Regions from separate parts of the Alcaligenes sp. LTN-3 genome, predicted to be linked through region 3. Evidence: predicted binding sites of a transcription regulator. Region 3 holds the regulator's gene; each other region holds the start of a gene.
The links. Region 3 encodes sigma-54, which starts transcription at its own class of promoters, with help from an activator protein. Its sites were predicted from a motif close to TGGCANGNAANCTGCTTT; they were not measured.
Positions count from the first base shown of each region.

Region 1: a site for sigma-54 is predicted at 2,208-2,225, ahead of AC6I6N_RS07420 (collagen-like triple helix repeat-containing protein). Genes of this name have one in related genera too.
Region 2: a site for sigma-54 is predicted at 2,807-2,824, ahead of glnK (P-II family nitrogen regulator). Genes of this name have one in related genera too.
Region 4: a site for sigma-54 is predicted at 2,482-2,499, ahead of exaC (acetaldehyde dehydrogenase ExaC). Genes of this name have one in related genera too.

Region 1 covers NZ_JCAPDN010000001.1:1,578,285-1,582,333, forward strand. Annotated here, with positions in the region: gene AC6I6N_RS07410 (collagen-like triple helix repeat-containing protein) at 1-1,456, shown strand, start outside; gene AC6I6N_RS07415 (MarR family winged helix-turn-helix transcriptional regulator) at 1,453-2,043, shown strand; gene AC6I6N_RS07420 (collagen-like triple helix repeat-containing protein) at 2,277-4,049, shown strand, end outside.
Region 2 covers NZ_JCAPDN010000001.1:1,305,984-1,310,032, reverse strand. Annotated here, with positions in the region: gene purB (adenylosuccinate lyase) at 1-383, shown strand, start outside; gene AC6I6N_RS06170 (c-type cytochrome) at 482-934, shown strand; gene AC6I6N_RS06165 (ammonium transporter) at 1,054-2,295, opposite strand; gene glnK (P-II family nitrogen regulator) at 2,310-2,648, opposite strand; gene AC6I6N_RS06155 (hypothetical protein) at 3,215-3,337, opposite strand; tRNA gene AC6I6N_RS06150 (tRNA-Lys) at 3,537-3,612, opposite strand; gene ypfJ (KPN_02809 family neutral zinc metallopeptidase) at 3,688-4,049, opposite strand, start outside.
Region 3 covers NZ_JCAPDN010000003.1:108,649-112,697, reverse strand. Annotated here, with positions in the region: gene leuA (2-isopropylmalate synthase) at 1-1,345, opposite strand, end outside; gene AC6I6N_RS13480 (hypothetical protein) at 1,484-1,636, opposite strand; gene AC6I6N_RS13475 (hypothetical protein) at 1,676-2,230, opposite strand; gene rpoN (RNA polymerase factor sigma-54) at 2,247-3,632, shown strand; gene AC6I6N_RS13465 (TonB-dependent receptor) at 3,789-4,049, opposite strand, start outside.
Region 4 covers NZ_JCAPDN010000002.1:873,942-877,990, forward strand. Annotated here, with positions in the region: gene AC6I6N_RS12325 (DUF1178 family protein) at 36-512, shown strand; gene AC6I6N_RS12330 (sigma-54-dependent Fis family transcriptional regulator) at 463-2,340, opposite strand; gene exaC (acetaldehyde dehydrogenase ExaC) at 2,583-4,049, shown strand, end outside.

The sequences.
Region 1 (4,049 bases), on a different contig from region 3:
CAAAACGCTCGATAGCGCACTCAAACCCGTCACCGACATCGTGACCGACACCACACGCACCGTCGGCGGCGTGACTGGACTGGGCCAACCGGTCAACGGTCTGACAAATCAAGTCGGTGGCGTTGTGACCAATCTGGGCGAGCAATTAGGTCAGACAGGCCTGCCCCTGAATCTGGGTGAAGGCGCTGGCGGCCTGCTATCCCATCTGGGTCAAGCCGTCGGTTCGGTCGGCGGCTTGCTGGTTAACGATCCCAACAACCCCAACCCGCTGGGCAACACCCTGCACCACGCCACCAAAGGCGTAGAAGTGCTGACCGGCTCCTTGCTGGGTGAAGGCAGCCTGCTGCACCCATTGACCTCACAACTGGGCCTGGACGGAATCTTGTTGGCGGGCAGCGGCGAACCCATCCTGCAACCTGCACTGGGCAATGTCGGGCAAACCGTAGACAACATTCTGCCGCTGGGCCTGAACCCGATTCTGGGTGATGTGGGTGGCGCCTTGGATAACACGGTGGCACCGGTCGTTGCCACCGTCACCAATGTGACTCAGCAAGTGGGTGATGGCCTAGGGGTAGGCCAACCCATCAATGCGTTGCTCGGGGGTGTCGGTAGTGCCTTGGGGAACGTGGGTAGCCAGTTGGACAATGCAGCGCCTCTTGGACTGGGCGGTGTCGTAGGACATCTGGGACAGGCTGTCGCCTCGGCAGGCGGGTTGTTGCACGCGACAGATGCAAACACCAATCCCTTGGGCAACACCTTGAATCACGCCACCCAAGCCGTCGCTTCCCTGACAGGTGGCTTAGGCGGCATCACAGGCGGTGAAGGGGGTGGCCTGCTGGCACCTGTAACCGGGCTGCTAGGTGGCCTTGGTGGCGGAGATGGAGCGAACGGCGGTTTGCTGGCACCCGTCACTAACCTGGTCGGTGGTTTGACCGGCGGTTTGGGCGGCGGTGATGCTGCCAACGGTGGGCTGCTGGCCCCGGTTACTGGTTTGGTCAGTGGACTCACTGGCGGCTTGGGCGGCGGCGACGGCGCGAACGGTGGGCTACTGGCCCCGGTTACCAACCTGGTCGGTGGCTTGACCGGAGGCTTGGGCGGTGGTGAGGCCGCCAACGGCGGACTATTGGCCCCCGTCACTAACCTGGTTGGCGGTTTAACGGGTGGCTTGACTGGTGGTGACGCATCCAACGGTGGCTTGCTAGCCCCTGTAACCGGCCTTCTGGGCGGTATCACAGGCAGTGTTTCGATTGGTGGTGGCGCCGCCGTAGAAGGCCAGGCAGGTGGCGGCTTACTGGCACCGGTTACCGGCTTGGTCGGCGGCCTGGTGGGTGGATTGACCGGCGGCGTCAACGTGCAGGCAAATGCTGACACAAGCGGCGGTGGGCAAGCCAATGGCGGCTTGCTGGCGCCCGTAACCGGCTTGCTCGGTGGCCTGCTGGGAGGTGGCCGTCAATGATGAATAAAGTCATGAACCCGGTCAGTTTGCCGGTGAGCCGTCACCCTGGCGCACAAAGTGCCGGGGCCCGCTCCAACTGGTCCTCGCACAACGATGAACACAGCATGCTTTCAGAAAAGATGCTGATGGATCTGGGCAAGATGCTGGGTCGTCAGTTCACCATCTACGCAGAAGCTCTGAAAGCCAGCTTGGCCGAAGAGGCAAACATGCCTCTGAACGATTTCAAGGCCTTGGAATACATCATGGAATTCGATGCCTTGCCCACTGGTCAGTTAGCACACCTGATGGACTTGAGTGCCAGCGGTGTCAGCGCCCTGATCAACCGCCTTGAACATCGGGGTTACATCACACGGGGCCGTCACCCCCTGGACAAGCGCGTAATTGCCTTGCACCCGGTGATGGAAAAGTGTCGCGAGGTTCTGGCTGTGAAAGAGCGTGCCATTAATCAGGCCATCAACACCGCAGCGAATCAAAACCCGGCCCAGCTAATTGCCATGTACGACTTTCTGGTCGATAGCATGAGCACCTTCAGGCAGAACACCAAAGCCTGGCTGGATGCCAAGGCCCTGGTGCCACGAACCTCCTGAGCACCCTGCCCTCCCTCTACCGAACCGCTGCTTGTCAGCGGTTCTTTTTTTGTTACGTAACACGTTCCGCCCAAAGCCCAAAACCCGTAACAAATAGCCCTCTTTTTTTTGCTTACTTTGCGCCAAACCAAGAGCACATGCGGCCTATCGCAAACCAAATTAATTGGCATGCAAATTGCTTATACAAGAATCAGGAAGCAAGCAAGTACCCCGATCATTTATTGGAGCAAGCAATGCATAAAAATACAGACAGCAAGAAACCAGGCCTACGCCTGACACTCCTGGCCACCTTAATGGCCAGCACATTGACCTTGACCGCCTGCGGCAGCTTATTAGGAGGCGGCAGTGGTGGTGGCGGTGGAGAAACCCCCACCAACCCTGGCCCAGGCACGGGCGGACCAGGTAACGGCGGTGATAACGGCGGCGGCGACAACGGCGGCGGTGATAACGGCGGTGGCGACAACGGCGGTGGTGATAACGGCGGCGGCGACAACGGCGGTGGTGATAACGGCGGTGGCGATAACGGCGGTGGCGATAACGGCGGCGGTGATAACGGCGGTGGCGACAACGGCGGTGGCGATAACGGCGGCGGTGATAACGGCGGCGGTGATAACGGCGGCGGCGACAACGGCGGTGGTGATAACGGCGGAAACCCTCACACTCCAGGCCCCCTTGAAACTACGCTGAATAATGTCGGCGAAGCCGTCGACAATGTCCTGCCAGTCGGTCTACAAGATACCGGTGGCAAACTGGGCAAAACACTGGACACCGTGGTTGCTCCTGTCGTGGACACAGCCACGGGTCTGACTCAACAAATTGGCGGCGCAACCGGCTTGGGCCAGCCCATCAATGGTCTAACACAGCAAGTAGGTGGTGTTGTGACCAATCTGGGCGAGCAACTGGGCAATAGTGGCCTGCCCCTGAATCTAGGCCAAGGCGTAGGCGGTCTCTTAACGGGATTGGGCAACGCGGTGGGCAGTGCAGGCGGTTTGCTGCATGCTGACGCCAACAACCCTAATCCATTGACCGCCGTGCTGGGCCACGCCACAGGTGGCGTGGCGGCACTGACCGACTCCCTCTTGGGCGAAGGCAGCTTGTTGCACCCCATCACCGGCCAACTCGGTTTGGGCGGTTTGCTGGACGGTACCGATGCCGCCCCCATTCTTGAACCTTCCCTTGCCAACGTAGGCCAGACTGTCGACAACATCTTGCCTGTTGGCTTGAACCCCATCCTGGGCAATGTCGGTGAAACCCTGGATACCGTGGTCGCTCCTGTAGGTGCCACGGTGACCAATATCACTCAACAAGTGGGCGATGGCCTAGGTGTTGGCCAGCCCATCAACGCCCTATTGGGCGGCGTAGGTAGTGCCCTGGGCAATGTGGGTACTCAGATCGATGGCGCCGCCCCGCTGGGTCTGGGCGGTGTCGTTGGACACTTGGGCCAGGCCGTTGCCTCGGTCGGTGGACTGGTTCACCAAACTGACAGCAATACAAACCCGCTGGGCAATACCTTGAACCACGCCACACAAGCCGTCGCCTCCCTGACCGGTGGCCTGACAGGTAACGGCGAAGGTGGCTTGCTCTCACCAGTTACCGGCTTGCTCGGCGGCCTGACAGGAGGCTTGGGCGGTGGTGACGCTGCCAACGGCGGTTTGCTGGCTCCCGTCACAAATCTGGTCGGTGGCCTGACCGGAGGACTGGGTGGTGGTGACGCCGCTAACGGCGGCTTGTTGGCTCCTGTCACGGGTCTGGTCGGTGGTTTGGTCGGCGGTTTGGGTGGTGGCGAAGGTGCCAACGGCGGTTTGCTGGCTCCCGTCACGAATCTAGTGGGTGGCCTGACCGGGGGACTGGGTGGTGGTGACGCCGCCAACGGCGGTTTGCTGGCTCCCGTCACGAATCTGGTGGGTGGCCTGACCGGGGGACTGGGTGGTGGCGAAGGTGCCAACGGCGGTTTGCTGGCTCCCGTCACGAATCTGGTGGGTGGCCTGACCGGAGGACTGGGTGGT
Region 2 (4,049 bases), on a different contig from region 3:
CTATCTCCCGTTGGCAGCGTGACCTGACGGATTCGACCGTGCTGCGTAATCTGGGCGTGGCTCTGGGCTACAGCGTGGTAGCCTACGACGCTTGCCTGCGTGGTATCGGCAAGCTGGAGCTGAACGCCGCCGCCGTGGATGCGGACATCGACGCCTGCTGGGAAATCCTGGCCGAGCCGGTCCAAACGGTGATGCGCCGTTACGGTTTGCCTCAGCCTTACGAGCAGCTCAAAGCGCTGACACGTGGCCGTGGTATTACCGAGGAAGCGTTGCGCGAGTTTATTGGCGGTCTGGAACTGCCCGCAGACGCTAAAACCTATTTGCTTGAGCTAACTCCACGCAGCTATCTGGGCGTCGCGGTACAGTTGGCTCAGGCAATCTAAATCCAAACGGCTGTGTTCTTGCACAAGGGCACCGCCGATCGGGTTTCTTGAGCCAGTGCTTTATGAAGTGTTTTATGTTTCATCACACAGGAGTTCCCATGAAAAAACTTGCGTTTTTGACTGCCGCTGGCGCTTTGTGCGCCGCGTTTGTCACGCCAGCTACAGCCCAATTCGCCAAGCCTGAGCAAGCGGTGGACTACCGTCAAGCCAGCATGGCCTTGATCGGTTCGCATTTTGGTCGTATGGCTCCCGTCGCTAAAAAGGAAGCTCCTTATGACGCGGCTGCGATCGCCAAGAACGTGGAAGTGCTGACTGTTTTGGCTGCTTTGCCTTGGAGCGCGTTTGGTGCCGGTACTGAAGGCGGCGAGACCAAAGCAGAAGCCTGGAGCGATGCTCAGGGTTTCAAGCAAGCTACCGATGATTTCACCGCTGCGATCGACAAGCTGAAAGTGGCTTCCGATTCAGGCGATTTTGATGCCTTCCGTGTGGCTTTTGGTAATGTGGGCAAGTCCTGTAAGACTTGTCACGACGCTTACCGCAAAGAAAAATAAGCAGCCGTTTTGCTTATAAAAAAAGCCCTCGAGAGAGGGCTTTTTCTTTTAGGTTTGTACCTGTGTTTGAAGGGGGCTGTTTGCCTGTGGGCAAGATAGTCAAGAATCATGATGGGATCTCAGTGTTGATAGCCCGTTTCACCGTGGGTGCGGATATCCAGACCTTCGCGTTCATGGTCAGCATCGACACGTAAACCACCGCAGACGACTTTGGCAATCTTGAAGGCAATCCAGGCGGCCACACCGGACCAGACCAGAGTCAGCAAGACGCCTTCGAGCTGAATCCACAACTGCATCCAGATACTGTTGCCAGCAGCGGTGCCGGGACCACCTAGAACAGGTGCGTTGAACAGACCCGTGAGCAACGCGCCCACAATTCCGCCCAAACCGTGAATGCCAAACACGTCCAATGTATCGTCGGCACGCAGCCAGCGCTTCAGAACATTAACGCCCCACAAGCAAGCCAGGGAAGTAATCAAGCCAATGGCCAGTGCACCGGAGGGAGCCACAAAACCGGCTGCTGGGGTAATGCCGACCAAACCTGCAATGGCACCCGAGCAAGCACCCAGCAAGGAAGGATGACCTTTGCTGATCCATTCGCCCAACGTCCAGGCCACAACGCCAATGGCAGCGGCCAACATGGTGTTGAAGAAGGCGAGCGTGGCATTTTCATTGGCAGACAAAGCCGAGCCAGCGTTGAAACCGAACCAGCCTACCCACAGCAGAGCCGCACCAATAAAGGTCAAGGGCAGGTTATGGGGTGGCATGGCTTCACGACGGTAGTTCAAGCGTGGGCCAATCATCCAGGCTCCGACCAGACCCGCAATACCAGCATTGATGTGTACGACCGTTCCTCCCGCAAAGTCCAACGCGCCACGGGTGTTGAGCAAACCGCCGTTCTGTCCATCGGCAAACCAGACCATATGGCAGATAGGCAGATAGGCCAGGGTGAACCAGATCACAGTAAAGACCAAAATGGCGGACAGACGGGTACGTTCTGCCAGACTGCCGACAACCAGGGCGCATGTCAGACCGGCAAACGTGGCCTGGAAAGACGCAAACAGCAGTTCAGGCAGGGTGCCCGACATGGAGAACTGTTGGTCAGCGGCAGTAAACATGCCATTGAACAAGACCTTGTCGAAACCACCAATCAAGGGATTGCCAGCGGTAAAAGCCAGCGAGTAGCCATAGATAAACCACAGCACCACCCCCAAACTGAACACCAGCAAGGTTTGGGACAACATGGACAAGGCATTTTTTTGACGCACCATCCCTGAGTAAAACAGGGCCAGGCCCGGCGCGGCCATCATTAGTACCAGAAGCGTGGAGACCAGCATCCACGAGAGATCAGCGTTGTTCATGATGGAGTCTCCGATTACAGGGCTTGTTCATCGCATTCGCCGGTGCGGATGCGGATGACGTGGTCCAGCGGCTGGACAAAGATCTTGCCGTCACCAATACGACCGGTGCGGGCGCTGCTTTGAATGGCTTCCAGAACGCTTTGCAACTGCTCGTCGGGAATAGCCAGTTCAATGCGGATCTTGGGCAGGAAGTCGACTGCATATTCTGCACCGCGGTACAGCTCAGTGTGGCCTTTCTGGCGACCAAATCCTTTGACCTCGGTCAGTGTCATCCCCTGTATGCCCAGATCGGAAAGGGCCTCGCGTATCTCGTCAACCTTGAAGGGTTTGACGATGGCGGTAATTAATTTCATAGGTGTTCCTGAAGTAAACACAGGCAAGCTGGCCTTGCGGATGCAATGGAACACCGAGGGGGGTAGGAGACGGTTGAGAGGGGGCCGACCGGGATGGGTAATCCTGGTGGATGGCTTGAGTGCAACCGGCAGCGCCGGTTTGAGCGACTCTCCGGCTGTCAGCAGGATGTGCGACAGCGCGAACGCAAGTGGTAGGCAAGCGGACCTGTGTTGTAGGTTGAAGAGCAACACAATTCCGGCAAGGCGAGTAAGCTAGCTAGGCACGTGACCCCGGTCTTGCCTAGTCGGTGGGCAGCGAGATAACAGCAGCGCTCTGTGACGCCTGTCTCCGCTCATCTCACCACCGCAGGAACAACGACTATGGAAAAATAATATATGTTGCAACGCAACAAGTGCGCATTGTGTGCATTTTTTTTTAAAATAGTCTTAACTTTGCAACATTTTCCTGCTGCCAAAGCATGATTCAAATGTGGGGCAAGGCGCTGGCAGGGCAGCGACATTTTCTGCGCTGCCCTGGATTGTGCCTACATGGCAGGGGTGCAGGATGTTTGAGTGGGCGAGGTCTGTCAGTTCCTGGCTTTGCTAGGCGGCTCATTGCCCGGGATTTTCTTCGGATCGGGTTCGGGGTTCGGCGTTTTGCCCGGAGGTGTGGTGTCGGGGGCCTTGGTCGGATCAATGGCAATCAGCATGACAATCTCCTGATGTGATGATCTGTTAGCCTAGCGGGTTTTTGTAGTGGGCGAAGTAAACAACTATGACCAGAAGATGGCTGCGCAAAATTGGGGTAGCGATGTGCTGGATCGATGCGTCCAGACGCAAAAAAGCCCGCTGTAGCAGCGGGCTAATTTACGATGTTGCGGCATGGTGTACCGCAAACAGCAGGATATCTGGTGGGTCGTGACAGACTCGAACTGTCGACCAATGGATTAAGAGTCCAGTGCTCTACCAACTGAGCTAACGACCCCCGTTTCCTGCGAAGAAAATGATTATAGAACGGAAATTATGTAGCGCAAGGACGGGTTACATAATTTTACGTTTATCAGGAAGCGGGATCAGGTCGAGTGAAAGTATCGCACATGTTCAGTTGCCCGGTTTGATAGCCTTGCATGAACCAGGCCATGCGTTGTTGCGCGCTGCCATGGGTAAAAGAGTCTGGAACCACATAGCCTTGAGACTGCTTTTGCAAGGTGTCATCACCTACCGCTTGAGCCGCGTCTAGCGCAGAACGGATATCGCCCGGTTCCAGAATCTGGCGTTGTGCATCGGCGTGATTGGCCCAGATGCCGGCGTAGCAGTCTGCCTGCAGTTCCAGACGCACGGACGCCTGACGGGCTTGCGAGGCCGAGCCGCTGCGACGGGCTTCATCCACACGGCGCATCATGCCCAATTGGTTCTGAACGT
Region 3 (4,049 bases):
TGTGCTTGAGCAGCTTGTAGTGCTTTTTGCAGTTCAGGTATTCGGACTCGAAAATGCCGTACACATCTGCAGGTGTTACTTCCTTGCCGGAAGAATCGGTCACGCGCTGAATGGCACGGCTGAATTCGATTTGCATGCGGCGTGGCAAGACCAGACCGTGCTCTTGTTCCAGCAGGTAGGACACACCGCCCTTGCCTGACTGGCTGTTGACGCGAATAACCGCATCGTAGCTGCGGCCCAGGTCGGCCGGGTCGATTGGCAAGTAAGGCACTTCCCACAGTTCGTCGGATTTTTGCTGTGCCAAGCCTTTCTTGATGGCGTCCTGGTGGGAGCCGGAGAAGGCGGTAAACACCAGGTCGCCCGCGTAAGGATGGCGTGGGTGCACGGGCAACTGGTTGCAGTACTCGGCGGTGCGGCGCACTTCGTCGATGTCCGAGAAGTCCAGCTCAGGGTTCACACCCTGGGTGTACAGGTTCAGGGCCAAGGTCACCAGGCAGACGTTGCCGGTGCGCTCGCCGCTACCGAACAAGCAGCCTTCGATACGGTCTGCGCCCGCCATCACGGCCAGTTCAGCAGCCGCTACTGCCGTGCCACGGTCATTGTGCGGGTGTACGCTCAGGGTCACGTTGCTGCGTTGCTCCAGATTGTTGTGCATCCACTCGATCTGGTCGGCGTACATATTGGGCGTGGTGGCCTCAATGGTGGCGGGCAAGTTCAAAATGACGCGCTCGTCGGCGGCTGGGTCCCAGGCTTTCACCACCGCATTACACACGTCCAGAGCGAATTCAGGCTCGGTGGTGCTGAACACTTCGGGCGAGTACTCGTAGCCCCATTGGGTTTGCGGGTACTTGGCCACTTCGCTTTTGACCAGACGTGTACCGGTCAAGGCAATTTCCTTGATCTCGTCCTTGCTCAAGTTAAAGACGACCTTGCGAAAGGCCGGCGCACATGCGTTGTACAAGTGAATGATGGCGCGTTTGGCGCCCGCAGCGGCTTCGACTGTGCGCTTGATCAGGTCTTCACGCGATTGCGTCAAGACGATGATGGTGACGTCTTCAGGGATACGGTTTTCGTCGATCAGCTTGCGAACGAAATCGAAGTCGGTCTGCGATGCGGAAGGGAAACCGACCTCGATTTCCTTGAAACCGATTTTGACGAGTTGCTCGAAAAAGCGCAGTTTGCGAGCCACGTTCATGGGCTCGATCAGGGACTGATTGCCGTCACGCAAGTCAGTGCTCATCCAGATGGGCGCTTTGGTAATGCGCTTGGACGGCCAGGTGCGCTCGGCGAAGTCGCGATCAAAGGCGACAAAAGGACGATACTTTTGAGAGGGGTTTTTCAGCATTGCCATGGGGATACCTGTCGGACAAAAAGTGTTGATTACTTCTTGCCGTCACCAGCGATTGCAGCATTTACGTAGGCCGGTGGCGGCACAAATGACGTAGATGTGGCTGAGTATTGGCTGCCGAACTGCCACAGGACACTAGGCCCGGCAACCGGACGCTAGTAGTAGCAGCTGGGATAGGATGGAGGCAGGGGCCGAGGAACGGCCTTCACGCACGGAACGCGACAAGGTTGCTTCAGCGGCGGGGCTGAAACCTTGGCAAGCGTAGGAGAGTTGGCGTGCGTGAGTCATGACCGTTAGTCAAACACAAAAGAAACAGGAAGGCAAGTGTCAGGTTTGTGGTTCTTGGCGCTCATAGTCGGCCTGTAACAGGCGGCTTTGTTGCTCGGCCAGTTCGATCTTGCCAAAGCGGCCAGCGCGCAACTCGCTATAGGCGCGTTGTAAATCACCCACAGTCAAAGGGCTGCGCTGATCGGGCCAGCACCACAAAATGACTTCACGGGCCGGACGGCTGAGCGATCGGGCTAACTGAGCCACGGTGGACTCGTCGATAATGCGTTGCTGGTTGCGTTGCATGACCCTTTGTATAAAGCCATACAAAAGATAGGCAATAATGAGCGTTATGACGCCCACTACCGTCCACCAGAAAAACGGGTTGTATTGTTTGATCAGCGCCAGGTTTTGAATGCTCAAGGCCTGCAGGCCAGAGTAATCCAGGCCACGCCCGAAGCTGATAAGACGGTTGAGAAGGTCCCACCAGATAATGGCTACTACGACAGTGATGACGGTGCAGATAATAGTGGCTGTGGCGCACAGCTTGAACAGAGTGCTACGCAGAGCCTGACTATCGTTGGCGGTGGGTGTCTGGGCGTTGTCAGTTTTCATGGAAACGATTGTACCTATGCTTACGCGTCAGTCACTAGATTTACGCCAGCAGCAAACGCTGGTTTTGACGCCGCAATTGCAACAGTCTATTAAAGTGTTGCAGCTATCGGGGGCCGAGCTGGAGCAGGAGTTGGCTCAAGCTTTGCTGGACAACCCTTTGCTGGAACGTTTGGACGTGCAGATGGATGTCGCCGCCGAGCCATTGCCCGAAGCCGCTTCGGGCGAGGCGGAATCCTCGTGGGCGAGTCTGGAGTTTCCCAAGCACCAAGGGGATTCGCATGACCCTGATTGGTCCCCCGAATCGGCCATTGATCAGGACCTGGCTGCTTATCTAAGCGAGCAGTTGGGATTGTTGCGTTTGAGCGACCGTGACCGGGTCCTGGCACAGTTGTTAATCGACGAGCTGGACGATAACGGCTACCTGCCCGTCTCTTTGGACGAGGTGCTGGCCTGCCTGCCCGCTGAGCTGGATATTGATGAAAGTGATTTGCGCTGCGCGCTGGCACAGGTGCAGTCTTTGGACCCGGCCGGTGTCGGTGCGCGGGATCTGGCCGAGTGCCTGAGCTTGCAACTGATGCAACAGGCCCAGCAACTGGAGCCCGCCTTGTTTGATTGCGCCCGCTATCTGGTGCGTGAGCATGTCGGCGTTCTGGCCTCGCCCAGTCAACTGCGTCAGCGCTGTGCAGGCCTCTATCCGGCCGAGCTGGTGGAGCGGGCCCATCATTTGATCCTGAAACTGGACCCCAAGCCGGGGCGTGCCTGGACACAGAATGTCTCGGCGTATGTCGTGCCGGACGTCTTGCTGATTCGTGGCAAGGATAGCTGGCAGGCGGCCTTGAATCCCCTGGCTGTACCGCGCCTGCAACTGGTGAACCTGCACGATTATGAAATTGAAGCGCACCCAGCCTTATTGGCAGAGCGCCAAAAAGCGACCGGCTTGCTGCGCAGCGTCAACAGTCGCTTTGTGACGATTTTGCGCGTAGCACAAGCGATCGTGCAGATGCAGCAGGATTTCTTCACGCAGGGTGTGTCGGCCTTGAAACCCATGCAGTTGGCCGATCTGGCGGCTGAACTAGATTTGCATGAGTCGACGATTTCGCGTGCAACGCGGCAAAAGTACATGCAGACGCCGCATGGGGTGATGGAGCTTAAACAGTTCTTTACCGTGGCCTTGGCCAGTGTGGATGGCAAGGCCGATATGTCCGCTGCTTCGGTGCGGGCGCAGATTGTACAGATGATTCGTGACGAGCCACCGGCCAAGCCTTTGTCGGACCAGCAGATTACCGATCTCTTGCAGGCTCAGGGCTTGACGTTGGCGCGCCGTACAGTGGCCAAGTACCGGGAGGCGGAAGGTTTGGCACCGGCTTCACAGCGCAAGATGCGGGCAGCGGCGGGAGTCTAGGGCGACAGCCACAGCAGGCTCAAGATACTTGGCAAGACCTTGGAAACAATAAAAAAAACAGGGCCTGCATACACGCATGAACAGGCCCTGCAAAAGCAAAGTTAGCGCCTGCCATCCAGACGGAGTCACTGGATCGCAGGGTTGTTGTTGGTCTATTTAGAATTTCATGGTGGCCGAAGCCAGGAAGGTACGTGGTGAGCCTTGGCCATTGCTTAAAGGCACGACCCAGTAGGCTTTATTGCCTACGTTTTCCAGGCTGGCGCGCAAGGTCACTTCCTTGCCGGCAAAACGTGTTTTGTAGCGCATGCCCAGGTCATAAGTGGTCACGCCCGGCATGTAGTAACTGTTGCTGGCGTTGGCATATTGCTTGGACTGGGTGTGCAGATTGGCATTTAAGGTCAGGCCTTGAACAAAGGG
Region 4 (4,049 bases), on a different contig from region 3:
ATATGGCGGTTTATTCGCCCATTGATATACACATTATGAGCTTGAAGGTTTTTGATCTTGAGTGTGAACACGGCCATGTGTTCGAGGGTTGGTTTAGCTCACGCGAAAGTTACGATGAGCAGATCAGTCGTGGGCTGTTGTGTTGCCCCGTCTGCAACAGCCATGAGGTCAAACGCAAACTGTCGGCTCCACGTATCAATGTGGGTGCGCAAGAAAGCAGCACCGCTTCTGACTCTGCTCCCGTTCCGCCGCCTTTGCCCTCAACCATGCCCACCGAAGAGCAAATGCGGGTGATTCAAGGCCAGCTCTTGCAGGAGCTACGCTCGGTGATACGCAAGTCGGATAATGTGGGCACCCAGTTTGCCCAGGAAGCGCGCCGTATGCACGAAGGCGATATTGAACCGCGTGCCATCCGTGGTCAGGCCACGGCGCAGGAGTATCAGGAACTGGCCGACGACGGCATTATTGCCATGCCGATTCCTGACTTTCTGGATGATGACCGCCTGCAGTAATGAGCGGCGACATTTCTTTCAGTCTGCGATGCAAGGTGCTGCGATGCAGCCCCAAGGCGCGCGCCGCTTGTGAAATATTTCCCTGATGTTGTTCCAAAGCCTGCTGCACAGCGGCGTATTCCTGTTCCTTCAGGGTTTGTGGCTTGGGGACGGCAGGGGGGCTTGTTTTCGTGATATTTCGGGCTGCTGGGGCGGCTGGCTCTTGAGCCAGCAGCGGATGCTCGACATGTAAACATGGCAGGGCAGGCAGATCCTGAGCCAACCACAGACGCCCAGGAGAATCTTGCACAATGATTTGCAGCAGTACCGATCGCAGCTGGCGATAATTACCCGGCCAGTCGTAGTTCTGCAGTGTTTGTAAGGCGTCGGGATGGAGCTGGGGTGCCATCTGGCCTTGTGCCAGAACGGCCAGTTCTCTGGAAATATAATCGCCCAGATCGTTGCGCTCTCTAAGACTGGGGACTGTGCAGACATAGTCTTGCAGCCGGAAGTACAAGTCAGCACGGAAGCGGCCATCACGTACCAGTTTTTCCAGCGGCTGATGGCTGGCACTGATCAACTGGAAGTCTAGACGGTGTGTGCGCTCCGAACCCAGTGCCTGAACTTCGCGTTCTTGCAGAACCCGCAGCAGACGGCTTTGCAAAGCGACCGGCATATCACCAATTTCATCCAGAAACAGCACACCGCCGTGTGCTTGACGCAGTTTGCCGGCATAACCCTGACGGCGCGCACCGGTAAATGCACCGGCTTCATAGCCAAACAGCTCGGCTTCAATCAGGGTTTCGGGCAGGGCGGCGCAGTTAATTGCCACAAAAGGGCCGGACTGCGACTGGCGGCGGCGATGCAGTTCACGTGCCATACGCTCCTTGCCGGAGCCACTGGGGCCACTTAGCAAGATGGACAAGCCCATTTGCATGGCCCGCAACGCTGGTTCCAGCGCCTTTTCCTGCTGTGGAGACAACTGAGTTGTGTCTGCTGTCTCCGTTTGAACGTGTACCGCGCGGGCGGGGGCCGGGGCTTTAGTTGCCGTGCTCAGGTGTAGCGTGACAGGCTGACTTGTGCTTTTCGCCTGCTCCAGTACCGAACGTAAATCCTGGCCGGGCAGCTCCTGCCAGTCCTGGCGCAACATGCGGGCGGCCAGCTCATCGGCGGCCACAATCATGTCGTCTTCCAGAACCAGTCGACCACTGAAAGCGCTATTGAGCAGGCCAGGGTCGGTATGTAGATGCAGCAGGCGGCGGGATGGCGTGCACAGCGACTCCAGCATTTGGCGGCTGATCTGGCGGGCGTACAACTGCGCCAAATCCAGGGCGTAGTGATGCTCCAGCTCTGAAGGCCCGGAAATATCCAGCACCCCAATAATCTGACCATAAGGGTCATAAATGGGGGCGGCGTGGCAGCTTAGAATCCGGTTGTCAGGCAAATAGTGCTGACTGCCGTGAATTTTGATGGGCTGTGCGCAGAACAGGGCGGTGCCTATGGCATTGGTGCCGCGATGGTTCTCGGCCCAGCTTACACCCGCACGCAAGGCAACCTGCTCGGCCCGTTGCAGAAAATGCGGATCGCCCGCTTGTTGTAACACCGTGCCTTGGGCGTCGCACAATAAAACCAGACTGCGATGCGGATGCACCAGCGCGGCCAGATCCTGTACGGCTGCCGAAGAGTGATGCAACAAGTGATGCTGCTGTTCCAGCAACTGTCGCAGCGCACCTTGGCTCATGTCTCTGGGCTCTGCACTTAAGTCCGACTCCATCGTTTGGCAGCGCTCCCAGGATTGACGCCACATGGTTTCGTTGGTTTGCGGGCAAAACGCGTGTAGAGAAGTCATGAATGTGCTCCGGGAGAGGTGTCGCATCCTGCGACAGTGCTCGCTTTTTGCGACAGTCGCTGTCGCAGCCTGCGACTGGAGGTTGTTCCATTATGGAGGCGGGCGGGTTTAGGATCGAGTCGGGACAATCGCTAGCTAGTTTGGCACGTTATTTGCTTTAGTTAAATCAGGATAAAGGCACCCCTAACCTTTCCCTGCGGTGTACGTCTGGTGACACCGAACTAAATCAATAAGGAGACATCATGAATCTGTCCGATCTCAAATCCATGGGCCTGGATCTGGAATTTCCCTTCAAGTCCCGTTACGACAACTACATTGGTGGACGTTGGGTGCCGCCGGTCGAGGGTGAGTATTTCGATAACGTCTCCCCCGTTACCGGGCAGGTGTTTTGCCAGGTCGCCCGCTCGGGTGCCGCCGATATCGACCTGGCGCTGGATGCCGCGCACAAGGTACGACACCAGTGGGCCAATACTGCGCCTGCCGAGCGCTCCGCTGTTTTGCTGCGCATTGCCGACCGTATTGAACAAAACCTGGAACGTCTGGCGGTGGCAGAAACCATCGACAACGGTAAACCTATCCGTGAAACCCGCGCGGCTGACTTGCCTTTGGCGGTCGACCATTTCCGCTACTTTGCCGGTTGCCTGCGTGCTCAGGAAGGCAGTCTCTCGGATATCGATGGCACCACGGTTGCTTACCACTTTCACGAGCCTATCGGCGTCGTCGGTCAGATCATCCCCTGGAACTTTCCGCTGTTGATGGCTGCCTGGAAACTGGCACCGGCCCTGGCTGCCGGTTGCCCCATTGTCCTGAAACCCGCCGAGCAAACCCCCGCTTCCATCCTGCTGCTGATGGAAATCATTGGTGACCTGCTACCGGCTGGTGTGCTGAACGTCGTCACCGGCTACGGGAAAGAAGCCGGCCATGCCTTGGCCAACTCCAAGCGTATCGCCAAAATCGCCTTCACCGGCTCTACACCTGTAGGCCGAGAAATCCTGCACGCCGCCGCTGATCGCCTGATCCCCGCGACTGTGGAGCTGGGCGGCAAGAGCCCCAACATCTTCTTTGAAGACGTGATGCAGGCTGATGATGCTTTCCTGGACAAAGCCCTGGAAGGCTTGAGCATGTTCGCCCTGAATCAAGGCGAGATCTGCACATGTCCATCGCGCATTCTGATTCAGGAGTCCATTTACGAACGCTTTATTGAACGCGCCGTTGAGCGAGTCAAACGTATTCAGACTGGTAATCCACTCAATGCCGGGACGATGGTGGGTGCACAGGTTTCCGAGAAGCAGATGGAGCGCATTTTGGGTTACATCAATATCGGTCGTGAGGAGGGCGCACAAGCCCTGACCGGTGGTGAGCGTAATCGTCTGGGCCAGGGCCTGGACAATGGCTATTACATCAGCCCCACGATGCTGCTGGGTAAAAACAGCATGCGTACCTTCCAGGAAGAAATCTTTGGACCCGTGGCCGCAGTGACCACCTTCAAGGACGAAGAAGAAGCTATCGCCATTGCCAACGATACCGAGTTCGGCCTGGGCGCTGGCGTCTGGAGCCGTGACGGCTCGCGTGCCTACCGCGTAGGCCGTGGCGTTGAAGCTGGCCGAGTCTGGACCAACTGCTATCACCTGTATCCTGCTCACGCTGCTTTCGGTGGCTACAAGCAATCCGGCATCGGCCGCGAAACTCACAAGATGGCTCTCAATAAC